Linked DNA regions of Phenylobacterium zucineum HLK1. The protein of the gene in region 1 interacts with the protein of each later gene in a pairwise test. Links are inferred from orthologs where the notes say so. Each region holds a gene or a part of one and is shown in the gene's direction. Other genes may lie near its edges.

The links.
Region 2: the proteins of gyrB (region 1) and gyrA interact in binary tests that used the Escherichia coli proteins (3 or more experiments, as listed by UniProt). The link is inferred for Phenylobacterium zucineum HLK1 from one-to-one orthologs.

What each region holds. Positions count from the first base shown.
Region 1 is NC_011144.1:3,816,716-3,820,131, reverse strand. What follows is about bases 244-3,347. They hold gyrB (DNA topoisomerase (ATP-hydrolyzing) subunit B), read left to right. Parts: upstream 244-628; coding sequence 629-3,067; downstream 3,068-3,347. Other genes in these bases: PHZ_RS21930 (hypothetical protein), read left to right, coding at 3,139-3,347; PHZ_RS21935 (hypothetical protein), read left to right, coding at 244-466. Outside these bases: PHZ_RS18665 (response regulator), read left to right, coding at 1-11; more of PHZ_RS21935, read left to right, coding at 11-243; more of PHZ_RS21930, read left to right, coding at 3,348-3,416. UniProt on the Escherichia coli protein: DNA gyrase negatively supercoils closed circular double-stranded DNA in an ATP-dependent manner to maintain chromosomes in an underwound state.
Region 2 is NC_011144.1:1,578,514-1,582,169, forward strand. The notes cover bases 313-3,656. They hold gyrA (DNA gyrase subunit A), read left to right. Parts: upstream 313-657; coding sequence 658-3,456; downstream 3,457-3,656. Other genes in these bases: PHZ_RS07670 (peroxiredoxin), read right to left, coding at 313-473; coaD (pantetheine-phosphate adenylyltransferase), read left to right, coding at 3,535-3,656. Also shown: more of PHZ_RS07670, read right to left, coding at 1-312. UniProt on the Escherichia coli protein: A type II topoisomerase that negatively supercoils closed circular double-stranded (ds) DNA in an ATP-dependent manner to maintain chromosomes in an underwound state.

The sequences.
Region 1 (3,416 bases):
CCGTGGCCTGATGACCGCCCGCACGTTCAAGTACGCGAACCGGCTGGCGAAGGCGCTGGTGCAGCGTTCGGGCATGAACCTGAAGGAGGCGGTGGCCGCCGCCGAGGTGCAGCTCGAGGTGCTGCGCGAGCCGACGCTGGAGGAGCTGGACCGCACGGTCCACGAGATCGCCGCCGCCGCGCCGGCCATCGACCGCCTGGACGACCCGCGCGTGGACGACGTCTACGTCGCCGCGAACCGGATCATCGCCATGGCCGGCATCTTCGGCCGCGACGAGTTGGGCGAGGCGGCCTACAGCCTCTGCGAGCTGATCACCCGGCTGCGCGCCTCGGGCAAATGGAGCTCGGCCATGGTGGCGGTCCACGTCGAGGCGCTGCAGGTGATGCGCCGGCCCCAGGACCACACCCCAGAGCACACCCGCGCCCTGCGCGACGGCCTGCGCAAGATCGTCAGCGCCGTGGCCTGACCGAAGGCCCGGCGGCGGGCCTTCGCGCCGCACGCGAAATGCGTGCAGAATCAGGTTCGAGCCCTATATAGAGGAGGTAAATCCCGCAGGCCGTCCGCGCCTGCCCATCAGGCGCGCCCGGGCCGCCGGCCCGAAGTCCGAACGCGCCTCATCGGACGAAGCATGAGCGAAGAGAACGAGACCCCAGAGAACGGGAACGGCGGCAACGGCCAGGGCGAGTATGGCGCGGAGTCCATCAAGGTCCTGAAGGGCCTGGACGCGGTGCGCAAGCGTCCGGGTATGTACATCGGCGACACCGACGACGGCTCGGGCCTGCACCACATGGTCTACGAGGTGGTGGACAACGCCATCGACGAGGCGCTCGCCGGCCACGCCACCAAGGTCGAGGTGATCCTGAACGCCGACGGCTCTTGCACCGTCACGGACGACGGCCGCGGCATCCCCACCGACATCCACGAGGGCGAGGGCGTCTCGGCGGCAGAGGTCATCATGACCCAGCTGCACGCCGGCGGTAAGTTCGACCAGAACAGCTACAAGGTCTCGGGCGGCCTGCACGGCGTGGGCGTGTCGGTGGTGAACGCGCTCTCCGACTTCCTGAAGCTGAAGGTCTTCCGCGGCGGGATGCAGCACGAGATGGAGTTCCGGCGCGGCGACGCGGTGGCTCCGCTGGCCGTCACCGGCAAGGCGCCGCTGCGCGACAACGGCGAGTTCCTGACCGGCACCCACGTCACCTTCCTGCCGTCGACCGCCACCTTCCGGTTCATCGAGTTCGACCTGAAGACCCTGGAGCACCGGCTGCGCGAGCTGGCGTTCCTGAACTCGGGCGTGACCATCTGGCTGAAGGACCTGCGCGGGGCCGAGCCCTTCGAGGAGGTCATGCACTACGAGGGCGGCATCGAGGCCTTCGTGCGCCACCTCGACAAGGCCAAGCATCCGCTGATGAAAGAGCCGATCGTCGTCCGCGGCCGCAAGGATACGGTCGAGGTCGACATGGCGCTCTGGTGGAACGACGGCTACCACGAGAACGTCCTCTGCTTCACGAACAACATCCCGCAGCGCGACGGCGGCACGCACCTGGCGGCGTTCCGCTCGGCCCTGACGCGGATCATCACCAACTACGCCGAGCAGTCCGGCGCGGCGAAGCGCGAGAAGGTCTCGGTCTCGGGCGAGGACGCGCGCGAAGGCCTGACCTGCGTGCTCTCGGTGAAGGTGCCCGACCCCAAGTTCTCCTCGCAGACCAAGGACAAGCTGGTTTCGTCCGAGGTGCGCCCGGCCGTCGAAGGCCTGGTCAGCGAGGGGCTCTCGACCTGGTTCGAGGAGCACCCCAACGAAGCCAAGCTGATCGTCCAGAAGATCACCGAGGCCGCCGCCGCCCGCGAGGCGGCCCGCAAGGCCCGCGAGCTCACCCGCCGCAAGTCGGCCCTCGACATCACCTCGCTGCCCGGCAAGCTCGCCGACTGCCAGGAGAAGGACCCGGCCAAGTCCGAGCTGTTCCTGGTGGAGGGCGACTCGGCCGGCGGCTCGGCCAAGCAGGCCCGCAACCGCGAGAACCAGGCCATCCTGCCGTTGCGCGGCAAGATCCTGAACGTCGAGCGTGCCCGGTTCGATAAGATGCTGTCGTCGGACCAGGTCGGCACGCTGATCACGGCGCTGGGCGCCGGCATCGGCCGCGACGACTTCGACATCGAGAAGCTGCGCTACCACAAGATCGTCATCATGACGGACGCCGACGTCGACGGCGCCCACATCCGGACCCTGCTGCTCACCTTCTTCTACCGGCAGATGCCCGAGGTGATCGATCGCGGCTACCTCTATATCGCCCAGCCGCCGCTCTATAAGGCGACCAAGGGCAAGTCCTCGCGCTACCTGAAGGACGACGCCGAGCTGGAGGCCTACCTCGTCGACGAGGGGACCGACGGCGCCATGCTGGAGCTGGCCTCGGGCGAGCGGCTGGCAGGTCAGGACCTGCTGCGGCTGGTGAACGCCTCGCGCACCGCCCGCGCCAACATCCAGCGCCTCTCGGCCCGCGCCCCGGCCTTCGCCATCGAGCAGGCGGCGCTGGCGGGCCTGTTCGGCGAGGGCGGCGATCCGGCCGCCGCGGCCAGGCGCTTCGACCTCTACGCCGAGGAGGGCGACGGCCCCTGGAGCGGCGAGAGGGGCGAAGGCGGCGGCTATGTCTTCAGCCGCGTCAAGCGCGGCGTCTCCGAGCGGGTCGTGCTGGACGACGTCCTGCTGCACGCCGCCGACGCACGCCGCATCGCCGAACGGGCCAAGGAGCTGGCCGAGACCTTCTCGGGCCCGGCCACTTTCACGCGCAAGGAGCGCACGGCCGTGGTGCGCGGGCCGCTCGACCTCGTGAACGCGGTCATGGAGAACGGCCGACGGGGGCTCTCCATCCAGCGCTACAAGGGCCTGGGCGAGATGAACCCCGAGCAGCTCTGGGAGACGACCCTCGACGCCGACGCGCGCACCCTGCTGCAGGTGAAGGTCACCCACGCCGACGACGCCGACGACATGTTCACCCGTCTGATGGGCGACCTCGTCGAGCCGCGCCGGGAGTTCATCCAGGAAAACGCCCTGGACGCCGAAGTGGACGTCTGACGCAGATCAAGGCCGGCTGCGCGCCGCGGCGGCAGGGTCACGCCAAGCTCAAGCTTGTTGGAGACCCGCCGATGCGCGCCGCCGCCGTCCTCGCGTTCGCGTTCCTCGCCGCCGCCGCCGGCCCGGCGCTGACCCAGACTGCCGGGCAGCCCGCCGGCCAGGCCGCGCCCGTGTCTGACGCGGCGCTCGCCGCCCGCATGGCGCGCGAGGCCGAGCTCGCCGACCAGAACCGGCGCAGCGAGCTGCTGAACGTCGAGGTCAACCGGAAGAACGCCGAGGTGGAGGCCCGCAACGCCGCCGCCCGGGCCGCCTACGCGACGGCGCTCGCCGAGCACGAGGCCGCCCTCGC
Region 2 (3,656 bases), 2.2 Mb from region 1 along the record:
TCGGGCTCGAGGATCCTGGGCGCGATCAGCACCGGCGCATGCAGCGGGGCGCCGGCATGGCGCTCCGGCGGGCCGAGCCTGCGCACCAGCTCGAGCACCTGCTGCGTCTCCTCCATGGGCGCGCCCCCCATGGAACGCAGGGTCGGGTCCAGCAGCAGCCAGTGCGGCCGGTCCGCCAGGAAGCGGGCGGCGATCGCCCCGTCGGGGTCCAGCAACCAGCGCAGGCCGCGCATGTCCTTCAGCCCCTGGAGCGCCTCCGGATCGCGCACCACCACGAACGCCGAGGCCTGGCGGTCGTCGAACAGGGCCTGGTGCGCGGCGAGGGCCTTGAGCGCGACGGCGCGGCCCTCAGGCTCGTGCGGTGGAAAGAGCATCAGCACGTAGCGCCCGGCCGAGCTGTCGAAGACGAACTCGGGGCTGGAGGCGGTCGGCGCCGTGAACCACGGCGCAGGATCCCCGACGGCGAGCGGCATGCCTACTCCTTGCGCTGGCCGCCTTCATAGGCGTCCGCGGCGGCGCGGTCACGCTCGCCACGCCTATGGCCGCCCTTATGGGACTCATGCGCGCACGCGCGCGAGGGCGGTGGCGTCCGCGGCTTCAGAATGCTAACAAACCTTCCTACGTAAGCAGTCCGATTCTAACGGCTAATTCCCTCCTTTGACCGACGAAACCCATACCCCACCGGACGACCGGCGCGGGGGCGTCGCCCCTATAGCCATCGAAGACGAGCTGAAGCGCTCCTACCTCGACTACGCGATGAGCGTGATCGTGAGCCGGGCGCTGCCGGACGTTCGCGACGGCCTCAAGCCCGTGCACCGCCGCATCCTGTTCTCGATGAACGAGCAGGGGCACACGCCGGACCGGGGCTATGTGAAGTCCGCCCGCGTGGTCGGCGACGTGATGGGTAAGTACCACCCGCACGGCGACGTCGCGATCTACGACACCATGGTCCGCATGGCGCAGCCGTTCTCGATGAACCTGCTGCTCATCGACGGCCAGGGCAACTTCGGCTCGGTGGACAACGACCCGCCGGCGGCCATGCGCTACACGGAAAGCCGCATGACCCGCGCCGCCATGGCGATCCTGGCGGACCTCGACAAGGACACGGTCGACTTCAAGGACAACTACGACGGCTCCGAGCAGGAGCCGGTGGTCCTGCCCTCGCGCATCCCCAACCTGCTGGTGAACGGCGCCGGCGGCATCGCCGTCGGCATGGCCACCAACATTCCGCCGCACAACCTGGGCGAGGTGGTGGACGCCTGCCTGGCCTACATCGACAATCCCGAGATCGGCCTCGACGAGCTGCTGGACATCGTCCCGGGCCCCGACTTCCCGACGGGGGGCGAGATCATCGGCCGCTCGGGCGCGCGCCAGGCGCTGATGACCGGCCGCGGCTCGGTCATCATGCGCGGCAAGGCGACCATCGAGGAGGTGCGCAAGGAGCGCGAGGCGATCGTCATCACGGCGATCCCCTACCAGGTGAACAAGGCCGCCCTCGTCGAGCGCATCGCCGAGCTGGTCCGCGAGAAGCGGATCGAGGGCGTCGCCGACCTGCGCGACGAATCCGACCGCGACGGCATGCGCGTGGTCGTCGAGATGAAGCGGGACGCCTCGGCCGAGGTGATCCTGAACCAGCTCTACCGCTACACGCCCCTGCAGAGCTCGTTCGGCGTCAACATGCTGGCGCTGAACCGCGGCCGGCCCGAGCAGATGGGCCTGCGCGAGATGGTCACCGCCTTCGTGGATTTCCGCGAAGAGGTGGTCGTCCGGCGGACGAAGTTCGAGCTCTCGAAGGCGCGCGACCGGGGCCACGTGCTGGTCGGTCTCGCCATCGCCGTCGCCAACATCGACGAGTTCATCCACATCATCCGCTCGTCCAAGGACCCGACCGAGGCCCGCGAACGGCTGGTGGCCAAGGACTGGCCGGCCGGCGACATGCTGCCGCTGGTCGAGCTGATCGCCGACCCGCGCACCCTGGTGATCGACGGGAACAAGATCCGGCTGACCGACGAGCAGGCCCGGGCGATCCTGGCGCTGACCCTGTCGCGCCTCACCGGCCTCGGCCGCGACGAGATCTTCGGTGAGGCCCGCGAACTGGCTGGCGTGATCCGCGGTCACCTCGAGATCCTGGCCTCGCGCGAGCGGGTCATGGCCATCGTGCGCGAGGAGCTGGTGCAGGTCCGCGAGCAGTTCGCCGTGCCGCGCCGCACCGAGATCGTCGAAGGCGACGCCGACGTCGAGGACGAGGATCTGATCGCCCGCGAGGAGATGGTGATCACTGTCACCCACGGCGGCTACGTGAAGCGCACGCCGCTCGCCACCTACCGGACCCAGCACCGGGGCGGGAAGGGGCGGTCGGGCATGGCCACCAAGGAAGAGGACGCCGTCACGCGGGTCTTCTCGGCCAACACCCACACGCCGATGCTGTTCTTCTCGAGCGGCGGCAAGGCCTACAAGCTCAAGGTGTGGCGCCTGCCGCTCGGCACGCCCACCTCGCGCGGCAAGGCCTTCGTGAACCTGCTGCCCATCGAGCCCGGCGAGAGCATCACCTCCATCCTGCCGCTGCCCGAGGACGAGGCGACGTGGGATCAGTACGACGTGATGTTCGCCACGCGCTCGGGCAACGTCCGGCGCAACAAGCTCTCGGACTTCGTGGACATCCGCCGCAACGGCAAGATCGCCATGAAGCTGGACGAGGGCGACGCGATCATCGGCGTCGGCGTGTGCAACGCCGGCCAGAACGACGTCCTGCTGACCACCGCGCTCGGCCGCTGCATCCGCTTCGCCACCGAGGAGGTCCGTGTGTTCGCCGGCCGCGACTCCACCGGCGTGCGCGGCATCCGCCTGGCCGAGGGCGACAGCGTCATCTCCATGGCCATCCTGCGCTCGGCGCCGGCGACTCCGGCCGAGCGTGCGGCCTACCTGAAGCACGCCAAGGCGATGCGCATCGCCACCGGCGAGGCCGAGGAGGGCGAGGAGACCGCCGCCCCCGAGGAGGAGGACGAGGCGAACGGCGAGGAGGCTGCGCTCGGCCCCGAGCGCCTGGCCGAGATGGGCGCCGCCGAGGAGATCATCCTGACGGTCTCCACCGAAGGCTACGGCAAGCGCACCTCGGCCTACGAGTTCCGCCGCACCGGCCGCGGCGGCCAGGGCCTGCTCGCCCAGGACCTCACCAAGCGCGGCGGCAAGCTCGCCGGCTCGTTCCCGGTGGACGAGGGCGACGAGATCCTGCTGGTCAGCGACCAGGGCCAGCTCATCCGGATCCCGGTGCGCCAGGTCCGCCTCGCGGGCCGCAACACCCAGGGCGTGATCATCTTCCGCAAGAGCGCGGACGAGCACGTCGTCTCGGTGGAACGCCTGGCCGAGCCGGCGGGCGATGACGAGGTCGAGGACGGCGACATCGGGGGCGAGGACGGGACCGACGCAGGAACCGACAACGGGGGCGACGTGGCGTAAGGCAGCCAACTTTCGCTTGCCAGGCGCCCGGTCGGCGGGCCAAAGGCGAAACCCGTGAGTTGGGGGGACCTGAGCCTTATGACCCGCGTCGGCCTCTATCCGGGCACCTTCGATCCGATCCACAACGGCCACACCGACATCATCGGTCGGGCCGCCAAGCTGGTGGACAAGCTGGTGCTGGGCGTCGCCATCAACGCCGG